2 regions of the Streptomyces sp. NPDC029466 genome follow, and region 1 is predicted to be linked to the other one. Evidence: riboswitches for the same ligand, from Rfam matches in the RefSeq annotation. Region 1 holds a riboswitch; the other holds the start of a gene.

Region 1 (3,605 bases):
CGGCGAGGACAACGTCATCCCGAAGGCCACGGTCGAGGAGTACAAGGAGATCACCAGCGGCCACGGCCACCACTGATCACCGCAGCGCTTCCTAGCGCACCGTAGGTAGTACGCCACCCAGAGGGCCCCGTCCGGTGATCGGACGGGGCCCTCCGGCGTGCCCGTTGGCTCGATAGGGTGACGGCATAAGCAGGAGACAATCCAGGAGAGTGGACCATGAACGTTGTGACCCCGGTTGGCGGCGACAGCGTGGCGGCCCAGACCTGGCCCGAGCTCCTCAACGCCCTGCTCGCCGGCCGTGACCTCAGCGCGGACGACACCGCCTGGGCGATGGACAAGATCATGCGGGGCGAGGCCGGCGACGCCCAGATCGCCGGGTTCGCGGTGGCCCTGCGCGCCAAGGGCGAGACCGTCGCGGAGATCTCCGGGCTCGTCCGCACCATGTACGAGCACGCCCGGCTGATCGAGGTCCCCGGCCCCAGCGTCGACATCGTCGGCACCGGCGGCGACGGCGCCAAGACCGTCAACATCTCCACGATGTCCTCGATCGTCGTCGCCGGCACCGGCGCCAAGGTCGTCAAGCACGGCAACCGCGCCGCCTCCTCCGCCAGCGGCGCCTCCGACGTCCTGGAGAAGCTCGGGGTCAATCTCGACCTCACCCCGCAGCGGGTCACCGAGGTCGCCCGGGAAGCGGGCATCACCTTCTGCTTCGCGGTGAAGTTCCACCCCGCGCTGCGGCACGTCGCCAACGCGCGGGCCCAGCTCGGCATCCGTACGACCTTCAATGTGCTCGGCCCGCTGACCAACCCCGCGAAGGTCCGCGCCCAGGCGACCGGTGTCGCGGACGCCCGGATGGCGCCGATCCTGGCCGGGGTGCTCGCCGAGCGCGGCTCGTCGGCGCTGGTGTTCCGGGGCGACGACGGCCTGGACGAGCTGACCACGACCGCGACCTCGCGGGTCTGGATCGTCCGCGACGGCACGGTCCGCGAGGAGGCCTTCGACCCCCGCGACGTCGGCATCCCCCTCGTCCCCGTCGAGGCGCTGCGCGGGGCGGACGCCTCGTACAACGCGGATGTGGCCCGCCGGCTGCTGGACGGGGAGACCGGACCGGTGCGCGACGCGGTGCTGCTGAACTCCGCGGCGGCGCTGGTCGCGCTGGAGCCGGCGGACGCTCCGCTGGCCGAGCAGATCCGGGCCGGGATCGAGCGGGCCGCCGCGTCGATCGACTCCGGGGCGGCCAAGCGGGCGCTGGAGCGCTGGGTGGCGGCCAGCAACACATGAGCGAGCGGTGACGCAGGGTGTGACGCAAGGCTCAGTCCGTCATACGGACCGGGCCTTGCGCCTCTTTGCCCGTGTGGCATGATTCTGCCCAGGTCACGAGTGACAGCGATGCAGGCCCCGGCCCGCTGTCCGGCAACCCTCCTTCCGTGGCGGGGTGCCCCGGGTGATGACCAGGCCGTAGGCAGCGAGGTCTGCGGCAAGCGCGGATCCCTCGCCAGGGATCCTGGTCCCCGAGGGAGAACTTCCGTGAATCAGCGAATGCGATAGGGCCCGACGGCCCCTTTTCCGCATCCCTTTTTCTTTTCCCGCCGCGGTTGCCCCGGCGCGCCTTCGCGCCCCCGCCCGCAGCGAATTCGCTTACCTCTTACGGGAGTTCGCCATGTCTGGTTCCGCCGTTGCCGCCGACCGTTCCGTTTGTGCCCCGCTGCCGGTTCTCGGCCGGGATGTCCTCGTCCCGCTCGTGACCGGTGGCGAGGTCGACTACGCCGCGCTGGACTACGCCGCCAGCGCCCCCGCGCTCCAGCGGGTCTGGGACGACGTGGCGGCCTACGCCCCGTACTACGGCAGCGTGCACCGCGGCGCCGGATACCTCTCGCAGCTGTCCACCGACCTCTTCGAGAACAGCCGCCGCACGATTGAGGAGTTCCTCGGCTGCCGGGCCGAAGGGGGCCCGGGCGAAGCCCGGTCCGGCAAGGGCGGTGGCGGGCGACGGGAGGGCGACCAGGTCGTCTTCACCCGCTCCACCACCGACTCGCTGAACCTGCTCGCGTCCGTACTCCCCGAGAACACCCGGGTGTTCGTCTTCGAGACCGAGCACCACGCCTCGCTGCTGCCGTGGGAGCAGCGCCCGGACACCACGGTGACCTACCTCAACGCGCCCCGGACCCCGCAGCAGGCCGTGGACACCCTGGAGAAGGCGCTGGCCACGCGCGAGCCCTACGGCCCGGCGCTGGTATGCGTGACCGGTGCGTCGAATGTGACCGGTGAGTTGTGGCCGGTGCGGGAGCTGGCGGCCGCCGCGCACGCCCACGGCGCCCGGATCGTGCTGGACGCCGCGCAGCTCGTGCCGCACCACCCGGTGAACCTCGGCGAGCTGGACGTGGACTGGGTCGCCTTCTCCGGACACAAGCTCTACGCGCCGTTCGGCGCCGGGGTGCTGGCCGGCCGCGCGGACTGGCTGCGGGACGCCGCCCCGTACCTGGCCGGCGGCGGCGCCAGCCGCAAGGTCTCCCGCCGCACCGACGGCGGGGTGGACGTCGAGTGGCACACCACCGCGGCCCGGCACGAGGCCGGTTCGCCCAACGTCATCGGCGCCTACGCCATCGCCTCGGCCTGCCGGGCACTCGCCGAGGCCGGCTTCGACGGCCTGGTCGCCCGCGAACAGGAGCTGATCGCCCGCCTCCGCACCGGCCTGGCCGAGGTACCCGAGGTGAACGTGCTCTCCCTCTTCGGCGACGACGCGGCACGCGTCGGCGTCCTCTCCTTCGTCGTCGAGGGCTGGAACAGCTCCCACTTCGCCGCCGCGCTGTCGGCCGAGTACGGCATCGGCGTCCGCGACGGCCTCTTCTGCGCCCACCCCCTCGTCCGCACCCTCCTGGGCAGCGCCCCCCAGGACCCCGGCGAGTGCGGCGCCCCCGACGCGGCCCCCGGCGAGAAGTCCCTCAACGCCATCCGCGTCAGCCTGGGCGTGGGCACACCGGATGAGCACATCGACCGCTTTCTCCGCGCGGTCAAGGAACTGGTGACGAACGGGGCCCGCTGGAACTACCGCACCGAAGCCGGGCGTTGCGTGCCGGCTTAATTCCCACGTTTTCGGCCTCCCCGCCGTGGGTGTTGCTCGCCGTTGCGCCTGCGGCGGGCGGGGTCCGCTGCGCGGGGCTGTTGGGTGCGGTGACGGGCCTGCGCGGGGGGGGGGGGGGGGGGGGGGGGGGGGGGCCCCCCCTCCCCCCTCCCCCCCCCCCCCCCCCCCCCCCCCCCCCCCCCCCCCCCGCTCCGGCCCGTCCCCTCCCGTTGGGTGGTGGGAAAACGGTTGGTGGGGGCTGCTCTGAGTGGTCCGGTGCGCCGCACTGGTCGCAGTGAAACAGCCTACGGACGCCCGCCCCCACTCACCGGCCCCTCCGGCCCGTCACCGCACCCACAAACCACCCGGCCCGCCGCAGGCGCAACGGCGAGCAACACCCACGGCGGGAAAGCCGAAAACGTGGGAAAAGAAGGGCTAGGCCTCCAGCCCAATCGCAAAGGCAGCCTCAAGATCGTGCTGGCTGTACGTGCGGAAGGCGATGTGCGTCTCTGTGGAGGTGACGCCGGGGACCTTGCTGATGCGG
Region 2 (3,605 bases), on a different contig from region 1:
AATCGGACGAGAATTCCGGCGCCGGAGAATCGGCAATATGCGGCGAAATCCCAGTTCTCCAGGGCAAGTCGGGCCGGGCATAGGGCACCTAGGCGACAAATACCGCCCACACTTTGGCCACAACTGATCGCGAACACATATGCGTTCGGCACGCGCACGGTGATATCCGGAGGGGGATCACCCCAATGGTATCTCCTTTCACAACATGGAATTGCCCCGTCCGCTTTCCGGCGGACGGGCCAATTCCAGTCATGAAGGAGAAGAGTTGGCGCAAATCAGCAGCCGCCGGCCACCGCCGGGATGATCGAGATGCCCGCGCCGTCCGGGGTGGGCGTCTCCAGGCCCTGCTCGAAGCGCACATCGTCGTCGTTGACGTACACGTTCACGAAGCGGCGCAGCTTGCCGGCGTCGTCCAGCACACGGGCCGCGATGCCCTGGTGGTTCTGCTCCAGGTCGGCGATCACCTCGGAGAGGGTCGCGCCCTCGGCGGGGACCTCGGCCTGGCCACCGGTGTACGTGCGGAGGATGGTGGGGATGCGGACCTTGACGCTCATGGTTCTGCCTTCCAGGGGTACGGAGTACGAGTTCGGGGGCCGGTCGCGGCCTCGTCCGCCAGCTGCCGGACGGGCCGGCGACCTCAGCGGGCCAGGCCGGCCGCGCGGAACGCGTCCAGGTTCGGACGGATGGTGGCCGTGGGCCCGGAGGTGGGGGCGACCGCGTCGAGTGTCTTGAGGCCGTCACCCGTGTTCAGGACGACGGTGGTCAGGGACGGGTCGAGCACGCCGTTCTCGATCAGCTTCTTGGTCACGCCGACGGTCACACCGCCCGCGGTCTCCGCGAAGATGCCTTCCGTCCTGGCCAGCAGCTTGATCGCGTCGACGACCTGCTCGTCGTTGACATCCTCCACGGCCCCGCCCGTACGGCGCGCGATGTCCAGCACATACGGGCCGTCGGCCGGGTTGCCGATCGCCAGCGACTTGGCGATGGTGTTCGGCTTCTGGGGCCGGACCACGTCGTGTCCGGCCTTGAAGGCCGCCGACACCGGCGAGCAGCCCTCCGCCTGGGCACCGAAGATCTTGTACGGCTTGTCCTCGACCAGACCGAGGGCGATCAGCTCCTTGAGGCCCTTGTCGATCTTGGTGAGCTGCGAGCCGGACGCGATCGGGATGACGATCTGGTCCGGGAGCCGCCAGCCGAGCTGCTCGCAGATCTCGTACGCGAGCGTCTTGGAGCCCTCGCCGTAGTACGGCCGCAGATTGACGTTGACGAAGCCCCAGCCCTCGCCCAGCGGGTCGCCGATGAGCTCGGAGCAGAAGCGGTTGACGTCGTCGTAGTTGCCCTCGATCCCGACCAGGTCACCGCCGTAGACCGCGGCCATGACGACCTTGCCGGCCTCCAGGTCGTGCGGGATGAACACGCAGGACTGGAATCCGGCGCGGCGCGCCGCGGCGCCGACCGCACCGGCGAGGTTGCCGGTGGAGGAGCAGGAGAGGGTGGTGAAGCCGAAGGCGCGCGCGGCCTCGACGGCGATCGCCACGACGCGGTCCTTGAAGGAGTGCGTCGGGTTGCCCGAGTCGTCCTTGACGTACAGCCCGCCGGTGACGCCCAGCTCGGCGGCGAGCCGGTCGGCCTGGACGAGCTTGGTGAAACCGGGGTTCAGGTTGGGCTTGTCGGCCACGTCGGTGGGGACGGGCAGCAGCGGGGCGTAGCGCCAGATGTTGTCCGGGCCGGCCTCGATCTGCTTCCGCAGGCCCTCGGGGTCGCCGCTCGGCAGGTCGTATGCGACTTCGAGCGGCCCGAAACATTCCTGGCACGCGAAGATCGGGCCGAGCGGGAAGCGCTGTCCGCACTCGCGGCAGGACAGCGCTGCGGCGGGGCCCAGAGCGACGGTGGGGGTGTTTTCGGTGACTTGCACAGCCATGGAGGCGAGGCCCTTTCTCCTCATCTTCCTCGCGGCGAATCTCGCCACGAGACGGATTTGGCACCTTCCCTAGCCGGGAGCCTCACGCGCGCGGGACGTCAGCGTCCTGGCGGCAAGACCGGCTGGAGGGTTGCCGGGGCTTCAACGGGCCGTATCCCTCTGCCCCTCTGGATGAGCGGTATGGCGCTGGGCCGAACCCAGGCGTTTGTGGCGCGGGGACCCCGACATGCGACGGTCATCCGCGTTGTTCAAGACTGTAACCGAAGGCACTGACAGTTGAGATAGTCGTCCGAACCGCGAGATGGATCACACAGGCCGCTGATCGGGCGGCGACCGAGGAGTCGTAACCGTGCTGGAAGAGGTCGAGACCTGGCTGACCAGCCACTCCTGGTCCGCCGCTGACCGTCCGCTGGGGCAGCTGCTGGAGGCGAAGCGCCAGACGGGCCGTACGGTCAGTGTCGTTCTGCCCGCGCTCGACGAGGAGGCCACGGTCGGGGCGATCGTGGCGGTGATCCGTGCCGAGCTGATGACCGAGACCGTGCCGCTGGTCGACGAGCTGGTGGTGCTGGACTCCGGCTCCACCGACCGCACCGCCGAGGTCGCGGCGGCGGCCGGTGCGCGGGTCGTGTCCCGCGACAGCGTCCTCCCCCGCCTGCCCGCGCTGCCCGGCAAGGGCGAGGTGCTCTGGCGCTCCCTCCTGGCCACCACCGGCGACATCATCTGCTTCATCGACGCCGACCTGCGCGAATTCTCCGCCGCCTTCGTCTCCGGGATCGTCGGCCCGCTGCTGACCGACCCGGACATCCAGTTCGTCAAGGCGATGTACGACCGCCCCCTGGAGACCGGCCCCGGCGGCACCGACGCCGGCCAGGGCGGCCGGGTCACCGAGCTGGTCGCCCGCCCGCTCCTCAACCTCCACTGGCCGCAGCTGGCCGGCTTCGTCCAGCCCCTGGGCGGCGAGTACGCGGCCCGCCGCTCCCTCCTGGAACGGCTGCCCTTCCCGGTCGGCTACGGCGTGGAGCTCGGCCTGCTCGTCGACTCCCTGCACACCGTCGGCCTCGACGCCCTCGCCCAGGTCGACGTCGGCGTACGCAAACACCGCCACCAGGACGGCCAGGCCCTCGGCCGGATGGCCGCCGCGATCTACCGCACCGCCCAACTACGCCTGACCCGCGGCCACTTGGTCCGCCCCCGCCTCACCCAGTTCGACCGCGGCGACGAGGGCTTCGTCCCCCGCACCACGGACGTGGACACCGAGGAACGCCCCCCGATGGCCGAAATCCCGGAGTACGCGGAACGACGGGCGGCGTGAGCGCACCGAGCGCCGGCCGCACCACCCGCCCCGCCCCTTGACCGCTTCCGTACGTTTGCGCGGATCTGTGGCGGGTTACTTTCGCGACATGGTCTCCGAGCGCAGTGCGGTGCAAGCAGGTGCTGAGGTTCTTGTCGCGTCCAATCGCGGGCCGGTGTCCTATGGCCTGGCGGAGGACGGGGCGCTGATCGCCAAGCGGGGTGGTGGCGGGCTGGTGTCGGGGCTTTCCGCTATCGGGCCCGAGACCGATGCCGTGTGGGTGTGTGCCGCGCTCGGTGACGGGGACCGGGAGGCCGTGCGGCGGACGGGTGGTGTGCTGGAGCCGGGTGATACCGGTGGACAGCGTGTCCGGATGCTGGACATTCCGGCCGA

The links. A riboswitch is a leader RNA that binds a small molecule or an ion and turns the genes downstream of it on or off. The one in region 1 is predicted to bind S-adenosylmethionine.
Region 2: linked by a shared signal. The riboswitch ahead of thrC (threonine synthase) and the one ahead of ACZ4XD_RS18950 (aminotransferase class V-fold PLP-dependent enzyme) in region 1 are both predicted to bind S-adenosylmethionine.

Annotation. Positions count from the first base shown of each region.
Region 1 covers NZ_JBVHZH010000023.1:40,988-44,592, reverse strand. Annotated here, with positions in the region: gene qcrB (cytochrome bc1 complex cytochrome b subunit) at 1-76, shown strand, start outside; gene trpD (anthranilate phosphoribosyltransferase) at 217-1,281, shown strand; SAM riboswitch class IV at 1,373-1,490, shown strand; gene ACZ4XD_RS18950 (aminotransferase class V-fold PLP-dependent enzyme) at 1,661-3,082, shown strand; gene ACZ4XD_RS18945 (Lrp/AsnC family transcriptional regulator) at 3,497-3,605, opposite strand, start outside.
Region 2 covers NZ_JBVHZH010000002.1:20,193-23,797, reverse strand. Annotated here, with positions in the region: gene ACZ4XD_RS01895 (MoaD/ThiS family protein) at 276-554, opposite strand; gene thrC (threonine synthase) at 638-1,921, opposite strand; SAM riboswitch class I at 1,939-2,099, opposite strand; gene ACZ4XD_RS01885 (glucosyl-3-phosphoglycerate synthase) at 2,271-3,233, shown strand; gene ACZ4XD_RS01880 (alpha,alpha-trehalose-phosphate synthase (UDP-forming)) at 3,322-3,605, shown strand, end outside.